2 regions of the Aeromonas sp. 130281 genome follow, and region 1 is predicted to be linked to the other one. Evidence: riboswitches for the same ligand, from Rfam matches in the RefSeq annotation. Region 1 holds a riboswitch; the other holds the start of a gene.
The links. A riboswitch is a leader RNA that binds a small molecule or an ion and turns the genes downstream of it on or off. The one in region 1 is predicted to bind lysine.
Positions count from the first base shown of each region.

Region 1 (7,186 bases):
CAGCCGGACTTCCAGCGTTACAGCCAGTTGCTGTACGGCTCGGCGAGCGATCATCTGCGCGGGGATCGCAAGACGTTAAAGGAGCTGGGAGCCCGCCTGTGCGACATCTTCTCCCTGCCCGGCGCCCGCCATCTGGTGCGCCCCTACCCCAAGGAGTTCGAGGGGGAAGCGGCGGTGGCCAGATTGCAGGGCAAGCTGTCAAACTACTTCAGCGACGGCACAGTGCAGGTCAAGCTGAGCGATGGCATCGTCTCCGATGCCGCCGCAGGGGGGGATTACATCAAGCTGAGCTCCCACGCCCGCTTCTCCGAGCTGGACTTGCAGGTATTGGAGGTGCACGAGGGCTGGGTGCACGTCGGCACCACCCTCAACGGCCGCCAGCAATCCTATGCCACCTGGCTGGGGGCCGGCTCGCCGCGCATCACCGCCTGCCAGGAGGGGCTGGCCGTGCTCATCGAGACCCTCACCTTCAGCTCCTTCCCGGACAGGGCCAAGCGCATCTCGGATCGGGTGATGGCCATCGACATGGCGGAGCGCGGCGCCGACTTCATCGAGGTGTTCCGCCACTTCGTCGAGAAGGGGGCCAGCGAGCACGATGCCTACAAGATCACCCAGCGGGTGTTTAGGGGCGGCATGGTCGAGGGCGGCGCCTGCTTCACCAAGGATCTCTCCTATGTGAAGGGCTATGTGGAGACTGTCAACTTCATCCGCAGCGCCGTGCTGGAAGGGGTGCCGGAGATCCTGCCCATGCTGTTTGTCGGCAAGGTGACCCTGGACGACATCCCCGTGCTCTATCAGCACTATCTGGAGGGGCTCATCGACGCCCCCCGCTACCTGCCCCCCATGTTTCGCGATCTCACCGGTCTCTATGTCTGGTTCGGCTTCGCCTCCGGCATGTCCCTGGTGGACATAGGCCGGGTACAGCAGCATTTTCGCCAGCTGTTCCACCGCCTGCCGGTGGCCGACCCCATCATAGCGCCGATGGACATAGAGATAGACTGAACCCTTCGTCGACAAAAAAGGGCGCCCCCGAGGCGCCCTTTTTCATGCTGTGGCTTACCTGTAAGCCCGTCCTTCCAGATAGTGCTTGCGGCAGAGCGACACATAGCGATCGTTGCCCCCTATCTCCACCTGCTCGCCGTCGCGCATCACCTGCCCCGCCTCGTTGACGCGAGAGTTCATGTGCGCCTTGTTGCCGCACCAGCAGATGCTTTTGAGCTCCTCGAACTTGTCCGCCAGGCAGAGCAGGTGGTAGGAGCCGGGGAACAGCTCGCCGCGAAAATCGGTCTTGAGGCCGTAGGCGATCACCGGTATGTCCTGCTCATCGACGATGCGGGCGAGCTGATACACCTGCTCCCGGGTCAGGAACTGCGCCTCGTCGACGATGAACACATCGATATGGCGATTTGCATGGCGCGCCTTGACCATCTCGAACAGATCGCAGCTGTCACTGAACACCTCCACCTTCAGCTCCAGCCCGACCCTGGCGCTGATGATCCCGGCACCGAAGCGGTCATCGATGGCGGGGGTCATGGCCAGCGGATACATGCCACGCTCCAGATAGTTGAAGTGGGCCTGGATGAGCTGGGTCGACTTGCCCGAGTTCATGGTGGCGAATTTGTAGTGCAGTGAAGCCATGATGGGGTTCCGAAACGGGATTGATGGGGGGCATGCTAACCAAAGCCCCTGCCAAAACCAAGGGACCCGTGGGCCCCTTGCTCTCTTTATGCGACGGCCAGGGCGCGGTGCATCCGAGCCTTGCGCAAATGGTAACCGGAGAAGATCAGGAACCAGAGCGCGCTGACCGTGAAACCAGCCAGCACCGAGTGCATCAGCCCCATCACCAGGTAACCGAGCGCGGCACCGAAGGCGATGGCCAGCGCATAAGGCAGCTGGGTCATCACGTGATCGATGTGATGGCAGCCGGCGCCGGTGGCAGACAGTATGCTGGTGCTGGAGATGGGCGAGCTGTGATCACCGAACACGGAGCCCGCCAATACGGCGGCCAGCATCGGCAGCATCAGGCTGATGTCGCTGGCGGCCGCCATGTCGCCGGCCAGCGGCAGCATGATGCCGAAGGTGCCCCAGCTGGTGCCGGTAGCAAAGGCCATGGCGCAGGAAAGCACGAAGACCACAGCCGGCAGCACTTCGATCGGCAGGTTGCCATTGGCCATGGAAGCCAGGTACTTGCCGGTCTCCACGTCGCGCACCACGGCGCCTATGGTCCAGGCAAACAGCAGGATGTTGATGGCGGGCAGCATGGCCATGATCCCCTGGGGGGCCGCCTTCATCCAGTTGCTGGCACCCAGCTTGAGGCGCATGGCCAGACCGATGGAGACCACCAGGCTGCACAGGGCGCCATAGACCAGGGAGGAGCCGACGTTGGTGTTCTCGAACGAGCCGAGCACGCTGAACGGCAGGCCTTTGTCGGCCAGCACGGCGGCGCCGGAACCGATCATGAAGTAGACGGTCGCCAGAGTCAGGGTCAGGATCGGCAGCACCATGTCGATCATGCCGCCATTGCTCTCCTCGGGAGACTCCATGTCCAGGCCGATGGGACGGCCCTTGGACTCATCCCACAGCTTGCCCTCCAGCGCCCACTGCTCGTGTTGACGCATGGCGCCGATGTCGAGCTGGAAGGCGATCACCACCAGCACCATGATCAGGGTGAAGACCGCATAGAGGTTCATCGGGATCATCTCGACGAACGCGGAGATGGGGCTCTGATCGGTCAGACCATGGGCCGCCATGATGCCGCCCACCAGGGCGATGATGTAGGCGCCCCAGGAGGAGATGGGCATCAGCACGCAGACCGGCGCCGCGGTGGAGTCCAGCAGATAGGCCAGCTTGGCGCGGGAGATCTGGAAGCGATCGGTAACCGGGCGGCAGATGGCCCCCACCGACAGGCTGTGGAAGAAGTCGTCGATGAAGAAGGCGAACACCATCATGCCGGTGAGGGCCTTGGCCCCCTTGCGGGTCTTGGCGCGGCGCGCGGCCCACTCGGCAAAGGCCCGGGTCGCCCCGGAGACGCTCATCAGGCTGATGAGGCCCCCCAGCAGCAACATGAACAGGATCATGTTGACGTTGTCCCGGTTGAGCGCACCGTCGACCCAGAAGATCTTGAGCACGGTGTTCAGCATGTAATGCAGGGATTCGAGGGGGGAGAACTGGTTGAGCAGCAGACTGCCTGCGACTATGCCCACCCCCAGCGACACCAGGACGCGGCGGGTGATGATCGCAAGGGCGACGGCCAACAGGGGGGGAACGACGGACCAACCGGAGTCGGCGTAATGAACAATGTCCATGATCTCTTTGCACCTAAAGACAACAGGTGGAGATCTACCGAGAGGATCAAAGAAACAAAACCCAGGGCGGGCATACTCCTCAGCCCCTTCAGGTAGCGCTCCATAGTGGATGACTATGGCAGTCCTGCACCTGTTCGATGCAGAACCAGCAACCCGGTATGATGGCCTGGTCACTTCGGCGCCGACTCCTTTCATCGAGCATCGCAGGCATCACCCTCCGCTCGGTTACTCATAGGCAGCGCGCCTCTACTTAAAGGTATTCGCGGCACATTTTATCGAGCCACCGGGTGATAGCAAGTTTTTTGATTAAATTTCAAGGCTTGTGTGGCGAAAAGCGGAAAAATGGTAGTCAAATGGTTCATAAAATACGACATGGTCGATATTTTCATCTACTCGGCACTCATTCGGAAATGAAACTCCTGCCAAGAGAATAAAGCGGGCAGCGTGAATAATTGCCGGACTTTATTTATCTGCCTAATTAATTATTTTGGCAGACTTGACTTGGTGCCAATCCCCCCTATAAATTATCGAAAAACCAGCCCTTCCCATTAATATTTCTGCTCGCGTGGTAGCCAATATGAACGAATTTCTGAAAATTCTGCTGAATATCCGTAGTCTGCGCGCAGCCTGCCGCGATTTGTCCCTGGAGCAACTGGAAGAGGGACTGCAGAAATTGTCCGAGGTGGTCGCCGAGCGCCAGCAGGATGAATCTGCCGAACGCCAGGCCCGTGAAGAACATCAGAAGAAAATTGCCGAATACGCCGAAATGTTGAAAGCCGCCGGGATAGATCCTGCTGAATTGGTGGGCACAGTTGCCACCGAAAGCACCAAGGCCAGCAAAGGCAAACGTGCCCCCCGCCCCGCCAAATATCGTTATCTGGACAATGGCGTGGAAAAAACCTGGACCGGCCAGGGCCGCATGCCCTCCGCCATTGCCAAGGCCGTGGCCGAAGGCAAATCCGTGGAAGACTTTGCCATCTGATCAAAAGCAGGGTCCCACCCAATAAAAAACCTCGCCATGCGAGGTTTTTTATTGTTTCCATGCCGGGCGCCTCAGCGCCTGTCTGCCGCCTTGACCCAGAGCACTTCCGGGGTACCGGCAGAGACCAGCAAGTATCTGGCTACCGTGAAAAACCAGTCACTTAGCCGATTCAGATAGGGCAGGATCGCCGGGTTCACCTGCTCTTCCCGGCTCAAGCCGAGCAGCAGCCGCTCGCAGCGACGGGTCAGGGTGCGCACCACATGGGCCTGCGCCGCCGCCCGCGAACCGCTCGGCAGAATGAAATTGCGCAATACCGGCAACTGGGCGCTGTAGGCGTCAATCTGTTGCTCCAGCCGCGCCGTCCAGGCCTCATTGACCTGCCACAGGGAGGCATTTTGCGCCTCGCTGGAAAACGCCAGCTCCCCGCCCAAATCAAACAGCTCCTGCTGCAGCAATATGAGTTGAGCCAATAATGCCGGCTCATTCTCGGGTATTTCGGCCATCAGCAGACCTATCTGGGAATTGAGCTCGTCAATGGCGCCATAGGTCTCGACCCGCCGGTCATCTTTTGCCAGGGAGGAGCCATCAGCCAGCCGCGTGAGGCCCTTGTCCCCTTGCCGGGTATATATTCTCATTCTGACATCCTGTTAATAATGGGAATAATCATGGACTCCAGTCCATTGAGTTTTATCTCGTACGCCAGTGCCAGGGTTTGGCCCAGCGCACCAGCCGGAAAACCGCTGCGCGCCATCCATACCAGATAGGGCTCTGGAATATCTATGATGCGTCGCCCCTGATATTTACCGTAGGGCATCTTGCCCGCCAGGGTGAGCAATACCCGCTCATCGGAGAGTCTGTCCATATCAATCGATATTCAGATATTTATGGGTCTGGATGGAGAGCCGCCAATTACGGGCGATGCAGGTCGCCATGGCCAGCTCGGTGGCCCTGGGCTTCTGGCTGATGGGCTGCAATGCGATCACCACATCGGGACGCAGGCTGGCCGTGGCCAGCAGGGCATCGAGCTCCTCGATGTGGCGCTCGGTGGCCACCGGATGCTTGATCTCGTTGGCCCGCTCCAGAGCCGATACCAGCACAGGCAAGCCCCCCTTCATGCCGATCTTGGGGGAGACGGTGACCCAGGTCTGCGCGTGGGTCAGGATCTCGCTGGTACCACTGGTTTCGATCTGCACCTGATATCCCGCCGCCAGCAGGGCCGACGAGAGTTCGTGCAGATCGTAGAGACAGGGCTCGCCACCGGTCAACACCACATGACGCGCCCGGTAACCCAGGGTCTCGAAGCTCCCCAGGATCTCGCCCGTGCTCATCTTGCTCCAGCCGTCGGACTCGTTGGATCGGTCGAGCACCTCGCGACTGCCCACCTCACGGGCAGGATCCACCACCCAGGTATGGCGGGTGTCGCACCAGGGGCAGCCCACAGGGCAGCCTTGCAGGCGAACGAAGATGGCGGGCACGCCGGTGAAGACGCCCTCCCCCTGGATGGTCTGGAAGATCTCGTTGATTGGGTAGTGCATCTCGGTCACGGCTTGCTGCAAAAGGCGCGGATTATACCCCAAACCCGCGAAAGTGGCAGGATCACAATCCGGTTTTCTCGCGCAAGCTGGCCATGATGCCCGCCTTGTCGTCCAGATAGCGCTGCAGGCCGCGGCTGCGCAGCTCGCAGGCAGGGCAAGTGCCACAGCCATCCCCCTGGATGCCGTTGTAGCAGGTGAGTGTCTGCTGGCGCACCGTCTCGAGGTGACCATAGTGATCCGCCAGGGCCCAGGTTTCCGCCTTGTCGAGCCACATCAGGGGGGTCTCGAAGCGAATGGCGCGATCCAGCCCCAGCGACACCGCCTGATTGAGGGCCTTGACGAAGTCGTCGCGGCAATCGGGATAACCGGAGAAGTCGGTCTCGCACACCCCGGTGATCAGGGTGTCGGCGCCGACCTGGTAGGCATAGATGGCCGCCAGGGTCAGAAACAGTATGTTGCGACCCGGCACGAAGGTATTGGGCAGGCCGTTGTCCTGCAACTCACCGCTGACCGGGATGTCGTCACGGGTCAGGGCCGAGACGGCCAGCTCACCCAGCATGGTCACATCCATCACCTTGTGGGCGGCAATCCCGAGCTGCCCGGCCAGACGGCGAGCGGTCTCGATCTCCTCCCGATGACGCTGGCCATAGTCGAAGGTGATGGCGTGCACTTCATCATAGAGGGCCAGGGCCTGCACCAGACAGGTGGTACTGTCCTGACCACCACTGAATACCACGACGGCTTTTTTCACGTTCATCACTCCTGTTTGCAATTCAGATTCAGGTACGGCGGCCTTGGGCAAAGTCATGCCACTGCCGGTTCAACTCGGTAAAGAGGTTCATCAGCGGGGCGAAGCGCTCGGGCTCCCCTTCCCACTGGGATAACAGATGGTAGCCCGCCTCCAGGGTCGACAGCGCCTCGGAAAACGGCTTCTTGCGAATGGAATATTGCCCCGCCATGGCGCCGAGGGTGATCCTCGGCAACCCCAGCAGGGCCGGGTTGCTGTGCAACATGCGATAGGCCTTGCGCCAGGTACCATCGAGCAGGATGAAGTGCACCTCTCTGGCTTGCTCACTGCGCGCTCGCACCTGCGCCAGGGTCAGGGCCTCATCATCGGGCCACAGCAGATAGCACTGCACCTTGGGGTCGGCGAGCAGGGCATTGAGCCAGTCGGCATCGGCGAAGTGCTCCCCCACGTGAATGCGGGCATGGCTGAGGGAGGCGGCCAGCAGGGCGGCCGTTCCCTTGGGGTGAGCGACCTCGTTGGGGTGCTGCAGGATATGGAGCGGTGCGAGGTGGGGCACCTGCCGGATATATTCACACAGGCAGGCTTTGAGGGCTCGGGCACAGCGTGTACAGTATCG
Region 1 covers NZ_JBWVQS010000005.1:234,784-241,969, reverse strand. Annotated here, with positions in the region: gene AC1IN8_RS15025 (flavohemoglobin expression-modulating QEGLA motif protein) at 1-1,002, shown strand, start outside; gene AC1IN8_RS15020 (thymidine kinase) at 1,057-1,638, opposite strand; gene AC1IN8_RS15015 (Na+/H+ antiporter NhaC family protein) at 1,725-3,305, opposite strand; lysine riboswitch at 3,391-3,562, opposite strand; gene AC1IN8_RS15010 (H-NS family histone-like protein) at 3,883-4,287, shown strand; gene AC1IN8_RS15005 (cob(I)yrinic acid a,c-diamide adenosyltransferase) at 4,359-4,922, opposite strand; gene AC1IN8_RS15000 (DUF3820 family protein) at 4,919-5,149, opposite strand; gene queE (7-carboxy-7-deazaguanine synthase QueE) at 5,151-5,822, opposite strand; gene queC (7-cyano-7-deazaguanine synthase QueC) at 5,884-6,573, opposite strand; gene AC1IN8_RS14985 (tRNA-uridine aminocarboxypropyltransferase) at 6,602-7,186, opposite strand, start outside.

Region 2 (7,186 bases), on a different contig from region 1:
CCGAGGTTCGGTTAAGTTCCCGGCCAGGATGCTTTTTTTAATATTTCTTTCAAAAAAACGAAACAGGGGCCTAATGGCCCCTGTTTTATCCAGACTGCGCCTCAGCGGTTCAGGCTGGGGGGCAGGCAGACGCCAATGCCCCCCAGTCCGCAATAGCCTTCCGGGTTCTTCTCCAGATATTGCTGATGGTAATCCTCGGCGTAGTAGAAGGGCGCCAGCGGCAGGATCCGGGTGGTGATGGCGCGGGCATCGCCGCTCGCCATCATGGCCTGCTGGTAGGCCGCCAGGCTCTGCTGGGCGATGGCCTCCTGGGTTTCATCCCCATAGAAGATCACCGAGCGGTACTGGGTGCCGATGTCGCCGCCCTGGCGCATGCCCTGGGCCGGATCGTGCTGCTCCCAGAATAGCTTGAGCAGCTCGCCATAGCTGATGACCTTGGGGTCGAACACCACCTGCACCGTCTCCGCATGACCGGTCAGGCCGCTGCACACCTCCTTGTAGGTGGGGTTGGGCGTCAGGCCCCCCTGATAACCGGCGGCGGTGGAATAGACGCCGGGCTGCTGCCAGAACAGGCGCTCCACGCCCCAGAAACAACCCATGCCAAACCAGGCCAGCTCCATCCTCTCGGGCCAGGGGCCCTGGGTCGGGTGGCCGTTGACAGCATGCTGCTGGCCGATCGCCAGCGCTTCCCGTCGTCCCGGCAGGGCCTCTGCCGGTGAAATAATCTGCTCCATATGCCCTGTCCTTGAATAAAATCCCGCGCGACGCGGCTGACGAAAAGGAACCCCGAAGATAACAGGTTATGAGCCCGGATCAACCAGGGCGGTCCCTTCAGCGGGCTGACCGCCTTCCGGCTCGCCCGGGCGCAGGGCGTCTACGGCTGGTCAAAATGGCGGCACAAAACATCAAAACAAATATTTAGTCTTGATTTATGAATTTATTTTCATATATTGAGCAAATTGCTGCTTTTTTATGGAACGAAACACGTGCGTGAACGCGAACCCAGCCTGGTCCATGCCTTTCGGCAATCCACCCCCTATGTCAACGTGCACCGGGGTGCCACCTTCGTGCTGATGATGGGCGGGGAAGCCATCTGCCACCCCAACTTTGCCAACATAGTGAGCGACATCGCCCTGCTGCAGACGCTGGGGATCCGCCTGGTTCTGGTGTTCGGCTCGCGTCCGCAAAACGACGAGGCGCTGGCCCGCGCAGGCATCCAGGCCCAATACCACAGACGGATCCGGGTCACCGACGATCAGAGCTTCGCCATCATCAAGCAGGTGTGCGGCGGCCTGCAATACGACATCACGGCCCAGCTCTCCATGGGGCTGGCCAACACCCCCATGCAGGGGGCGCGCATCAGCGTGGTGAGCGGCAACTTCGTCACCGCCCAGCCGCTGGGGGTGGAAGATGGCATCGACTACTGCCACAGCGGCCGGGTGCGGCGCATCGACGTGGAGGGGATCACCCGCCAGCTGGATCAGCATGGGCTGGTGCTCATCTCCCCCATCGGCTGCTCGGTCACCGGCGAGAGCTTCAACCTGAGCTCGGAAGAGGTGGCGCGCCGGGTGGCGGTGGATCTCAAGGCGGACAAGCTCATCTGCTTCAGCAGCACCCAGGGGGTGATGAACAGGCAGGGCGTGGCCATCTCCGAACTCTTCCCCGAGCAGGCCGAGGAGCTGCTGGTGGAGCTGGAGCAGGCGGGCGAGGAGATGTCCGGCACCGCCCGCTACCTGCGCGCGGCCATCGCCTCCTGCCGCGGCGGCGTGCCGCGTTCCCACCTGGTGAGCTATCAGGATGACGGCGCCATGCTGCAGGAGCTGTTCAGCCGCGAGGGGCTCGGCACCCAGATAGTGCGCGAAAGCGCCGAGCGGGCGCGGGCCGCCACCATAGAGGACATCGGCGGCATCCTGGATCTCATCCGGCCGCTGGAGGAGGAAGGCATACTGGTGCGCCGCTCCCGGGAGCAGCTGGAGATGGAGATAGACAAGTTCACCATCATAGAGCGCGACGGCCTCATCATCGGCTGCGCGGCGCTCTACTGCTTCATGGAAGAGGCCATGGCCGAGATGGCCTGCGTCGCCATCCATCCCGAGTACCGCAACTCCAACCGGGGGGATCAGCTGGTAGCCAAGGTGGCCGAGCGGGCCAAGCGGCTCGGCATCCGCCGCCTGTTCGTGCTCACTACCCGCTCCATCCACTGGTTCCGGGAGCGGGGCTTCGATCCCCTGGAGGTGGAAGATCTGCCGGTGGCGCGCCAGCGGCTCTACAACTGGCAGCGCCGCTCCAAGGTTTTGTCCAAGACCATTTCGTAACTGATTGATCTTGTGCCTGGTTGTTGCCAATTGTGTACTTTTTTACAAACTCGATTGACAGTGCAATCCAGTGCAGGGTATTTCTACATGCACGCCACCCTCCAGGGTGGCACCAGAAGAGGAGCGCTGCCCAGGCAGCCCAAGGGAGGACACCAGAGTCCGGTGAACTTGGGTCAGGGGGAGCAGCGCCGAGACGAGTGAGGCAACTGGATACCTCAACGTCGGCTGCGGGGGCTGAATCCCCCGGGTTGTCATCGGTCGTGTGCATCCCACAGGCATCCAGCAGGATCCTTGTGGGATGGGCACCGCGGATGGAGTGCTTCTGGCCGGGATCCTTCGCTATTCCTGCCATTTTCTGCCTCCTCCTCTCTTTTGCCCGATGAAACCGGATTTTCACCTTGAGACAGGAGTATGCAATGAACCCGATCAACGTCGCCAAGTTTGGCGGAACCAGTGTCGCCGATGCCGCGGCCATGAACCATTGCGCCGACGTGGTGCTGGCCAATCCGGCGACCCGGGTGGTGGTACTGAGCGCCAGCGCCGGGGTCACCAACCTGCTGGTGAGCCTGGCCCAGGGTGAACTGGACGAAGCCGGGCAGGATGCCCAGCTCGACAAGCTGACCGGGATCCAGCAGGCCATACTCACGGCGCTCGGCAACCCGAACGAGGTGAGCGCTCTCATCCACGCCCAGCTTGGCGAGATTCGCACCATGGCCCGCCAGGCCTGCCAGCACACCGATGCGGAGCTGGCCGACCGCCTCATCGCCTGCGGCGAGTTGATGTCCACCCGCCTCTTCACCGAACTGCTGCACCAGCGGGGCATCAAGGCCCAGTGGCAGGACGCGCGCCAGCTGCTGCGCACCGACAGCCGCTTTGGCAAGGCGACCGTGGATCTGGCCGCCACCCGCACCCTCTGCCAAGCCACCCTGGGCCCCCTGCTCGGTGACAGCCTCATCATCACCCAGGGCTTCATCGGCGCCGACGCCGATGGCCGCACCACCACCCTGGGCCGGGGCGGCTCCGACTACAGCGCGGCCCTGCTCGCCGAGGCGCTGGACGCCGGCAGTATCGAGATCTGGACCGACGTGCCCGGCATCTACACCACGGATCCGCGCCTGGTCACCCGGGCCCGCCCCATCCCGGAAATCAGCTTCGTGGAGGCGGCCGAGATGGCTACCTTCGGCGCCAAGGTGCTGCACCCGGCCACCCTGCAACCCGCCCTGCGCCAGGACATTCCGGTGTTCGTCGGCTCCGCCAGGGATCCCGCAGCCGGTGGCACCTGGATCCGCGCCAGCACCGGCAGCAACCCGCTGTTTCGCGCCGTGGCCCTGCGCCGCCAGCAGGTGCTGGTCACCCTGCACAGCCTCAACATGTTCCACGCCTACGGCTTTTTGGCCGAGGTGTTCGGCATCCTGGCCCGTCACCGCATCTCGGTGGATCTCATCACCACCTCCGAGGTGAGCGTCTCCCTGACCCTGGATCACACCGGCAGCCAGAGCAACGGCGAGCCCATCCTGGGCGACAAGGTGCTGGCGGAGCTCGGCCAGCTGTGCAAGGTGGAGGTGGAGACTGACTTCGCGCTGGTGGCCCTCATCGGCAACCGCATGAGCGAGGCCGCCGGGGTGGGCAGCCGGGTGTTCGACGCCATTCGCGAGCACAACATCCGGATGATCTGCTACGGCGCCAGCGCCCACAACCTCTGCTTCCTGGTCAAGGAGAGCGAGGCGGGCCACATCGTCAACCGCCTCCATCAGGAGCTGCTCGACTGAGCCTGACAAAACCTTGCCAGCCCCTTCTCCCCGCGAGGGAAAAGGGGCTGGCATCAGGGGAAGCCCATGGCGACCCTATACCAACGAAGAGGGGCGCCGATGCGCCCCTCTCGTCATGCTGTCGTCCCCATGTCAGCGCGCAGGCTGGCGGGTCCGGGTCGGCAACAGGTTGGCCCGGATCTGCTCGCGCAGCCCCCCCAGCCGCTGCAACAGCGCAGCCTGGCTGAGCCCGGCCTCGTCAAACCCCAGGTTATCGGCCAGCGCCGGGAAGTGATCCCGCACCGCCAGCTCCAGCCAGTCGAGGCGGCGCAGGGTCATGGGGCCGCAGCTCTTGCCGCTGAGATCGTCCTGGATGTCGAGCCGATGGCTGCGATACATGTCGCGCCACCAGTTGGCGGCGAGCGCCTGCTCGCTTGCCAGCGCCGCGCTCCACTCCCCCACCAACCCCTGCATCCGGGCCAGCACGGGGGCGCTGGCCCCCTCCCGGCTCAGGTACTGCAACTCCCCCTTCGCCCAGGCGAGGCAGAGCGTGCGCCAGTGGCGAAACAGCGGCAGGGGATCGCTCTGCTCCAGCCAGAGCCCGGACAGGGTGCGCGTCTCCAGCCGCTCAGGCACATGAAACGCCGGATCGGTGAGGCCGTTGGAGTTGAACTCGTGGAGGGGATCGAAGGGCCACATGTAGCCAAAGTCGAACACCGAGATCTGCTGGCCGTCGTCGAGCAGGTTGCCCGGGCTCGGATCCCAGTCAAACCAGCCCCAGCGGGCCAGCTCCGCCTCCACCGCCAGCATCTGCGCCAGGTTGCGCTCATTGAGCCTGCGCACCGGCTCGCCCCTCAGCCAGGGGGAGACCAGCACCCCGGCGCGGGCGGAGCCGAAGCTGGTGCAGACCACGTTGGAGAGGATGGTAGGGTGCAGCTCCCGCAGGCTCTCTATCTCCCGGCGCCGCTCCAGCTCGGTGAGAAAGGCGGTCTTGCCGTCGACGTTGGCCACCAGGGAGTCTGGCCGGCAGCGCTTCAGGCACCAGTGGTGCCCCTCCACCTTGAGGTGGAACACCTCGGCGGTGAGCCCGTGACCATAGACCTTGACGACGTCCGGGTGATCCTCGGTCAGCCTGGTCAACTGGGCCAGGGGCAGGGGGCAGTCCCGCTCACGCCCGATCCGGATCTCGTCCCCGTTCTCCAGCATCTGGAGCAATCTTGCCTGACGTGCCGCAACCTTGGGATTCATACATGTACCTCCAACCGTTACTGAGAGACTAAACAGCGCCCCCCTCCCAGACCAGCGGCAAAGCCCCATGATGACGCTTTCATCACAGAATGAGTGCCCCTCCCGGATCGGGATCACAATTTGCACGCCCAGGCTGTCACCCAGGATTCATCCCGTCGTCATTAAATTGACATCAAGGAACAAGCCCCTCACCATCGGGTCAAAATAGATGCAGCACTGCTGCCCTGCCCGCTCCAAGGATGAGCCCCTATGAATGCCCCCGTCTGTGGTCACAGCCCCTCCCTCTCCCGGTCTCTGGCCGGGTGGTTGTTCGGCCTGCTGATCGCCCTGCTGTTGCTGACCCTGGCCCTGCCGCTGCTCAATCCCGCCGGCTGGCTCGGGAAGGCACAACCGCTGATCCTGGGGCCCGCCGATCAGCCCATCGCCACCCTCACCCGCCACAGCCTGCTCTACAAGAGCGACAGTCGCGGCCTCTATCTGGTGGTGCGCAGCCAGTGGCAACTGCTCAAGCCGCTGCAGGCGGGGGACAAGGTGCGGGTGGAGCTGCTCAACGACAAGGGCATTCGCATCGATCAGCTGAGCCAGGCGGTGGAGAAGCGCCAGAAGTGTCGCCAGAACCGCTGCACCCTGGATCTCAATAGCGCCCTGCGCGCCCCCGACGACGCCCTGGACAGCCGCTACCAGCTGCGCATCGGCCTGCTGCTGGCAGACAGACCCGAGAGCGCCGAGTACAGCCAGATCCTGCAGACCCTGCCGGAGCGCGGCTTCAACCTGACCTATCTGATGACCAGCCTGCTGCTGGTGCTGCTGGTGAGCGCCGCCGTGCTCAGGGCCCTGCTGCCGCGGCTGCGTCGCAGCTACCGCTCCCGGGTGCTGGGCAGCCTGCTGCTCGGCAACCTCACCTTCGTGCTGCTGCACGGCTTCGTGGTGTTCAAGCTGGGGGAGTTTCTGCTCTGGTCGGGTTTTCGGCCCGAGCACTACTACCTCGCCTGGGGCAGCATGGTGCTGGGCTGGAGCCTCTGCGCCCTGGCGGGCTTCAACCTTTATATGGGGCTGGTCTTTACGGCCCTTTCGGGGATAGGCCTGCTCGCGAACTTCATGAAGATAGCCATCTACGGGGTGCCGCTGGGGGGGGACGATCTCGGCAACCTGATGGCCCTGCTGCACATACTGCTCGATCAGCACCCCGTGCTGCCGGTGCTGGCCCTGCTGGGGCTCTTGTTCCTGTGCTGGCGCTTCGCGCTGTCGCGCTGGATCCTGCGCACCACCGCCGCCACCGCCGCCTTCTTCGCGCTCTGCGTGTTCGCCACCCAGACCGGCAACAAACTGCTGGGAGCCAACATCCGCTACGTGGACAGGGCGGTCAACTATCACAGGGACATCATCCGCGCCGGCCCCGGCCTCTACCTGTTCAACCTGGTGGACGAGATGCTGCAAAGCGGCAACATCTTCCGCTACCCCCTGCAGATCAACGAGCGCACCCCAGAGCTCAGCCAGCCGGCCCCGGGCCAGCCGCCCCGCTTCGATCTGGTGATAGTGCTGCAATATGAGTCCCTCTGGCTCGACTGGCAGGGCAGGATCTGCGCCCCCGCCCCCACCCTGAGCCTGCCCGCCGGGGTGGCCCAGTGGCACAAGACCATCCACTCCCCCACCACGGGGGGCATGACGGTGCTGGCGGAGTTCGAGATGAACACCGGCCTGCCGGTGGGCCTGCTCAAGCAGGGGGTGGTGCCTTACTACTACCTCTCGGACAAGGTGCCAGGCCTTGCCAGCAGCGCCAGGCAGAACGGCTACCAGACCCTGTTCGCCCACCCCTATGTGGAGAAGTTCTGGGGCCGCGCCAAGGCTATTCCGGCGCTCGGCTACCAGGAGCGC
Region 2 covers NZ_JBWVQS010000001.1:718,077-725,262, forward strand. Annotated here, with positions in the region: gene msrA (peptide-methionine (S)-S-oxide reductase MsrA) at 102-734, opposite strand; gene argA (amino-acid N-acetyltransferase) at 987-2,315, shown strand; lysine riboswitch at 2,424-2,645, shown strand; gene lysC (lysine-sensitive aspartokinase 3) at 2,732-4,084, shown strand; gene AC1IN8_RS03135 (protein kinase family protein) at 4,217-5,311, opposite strand; gene AC1IN8_RS03140 (LTA synthase family protein) at 5,561-7,186, shown strand, end outside.
Region 2: linked by a shared signal. The riboswitch ahead of lysC (lysine-sensitive aspartokinase 3) and the one ahead of AC1IN8_RS15015 (Na+/H+ antiporter NhaC family protein) in region 1 are both predicted to bind lysine.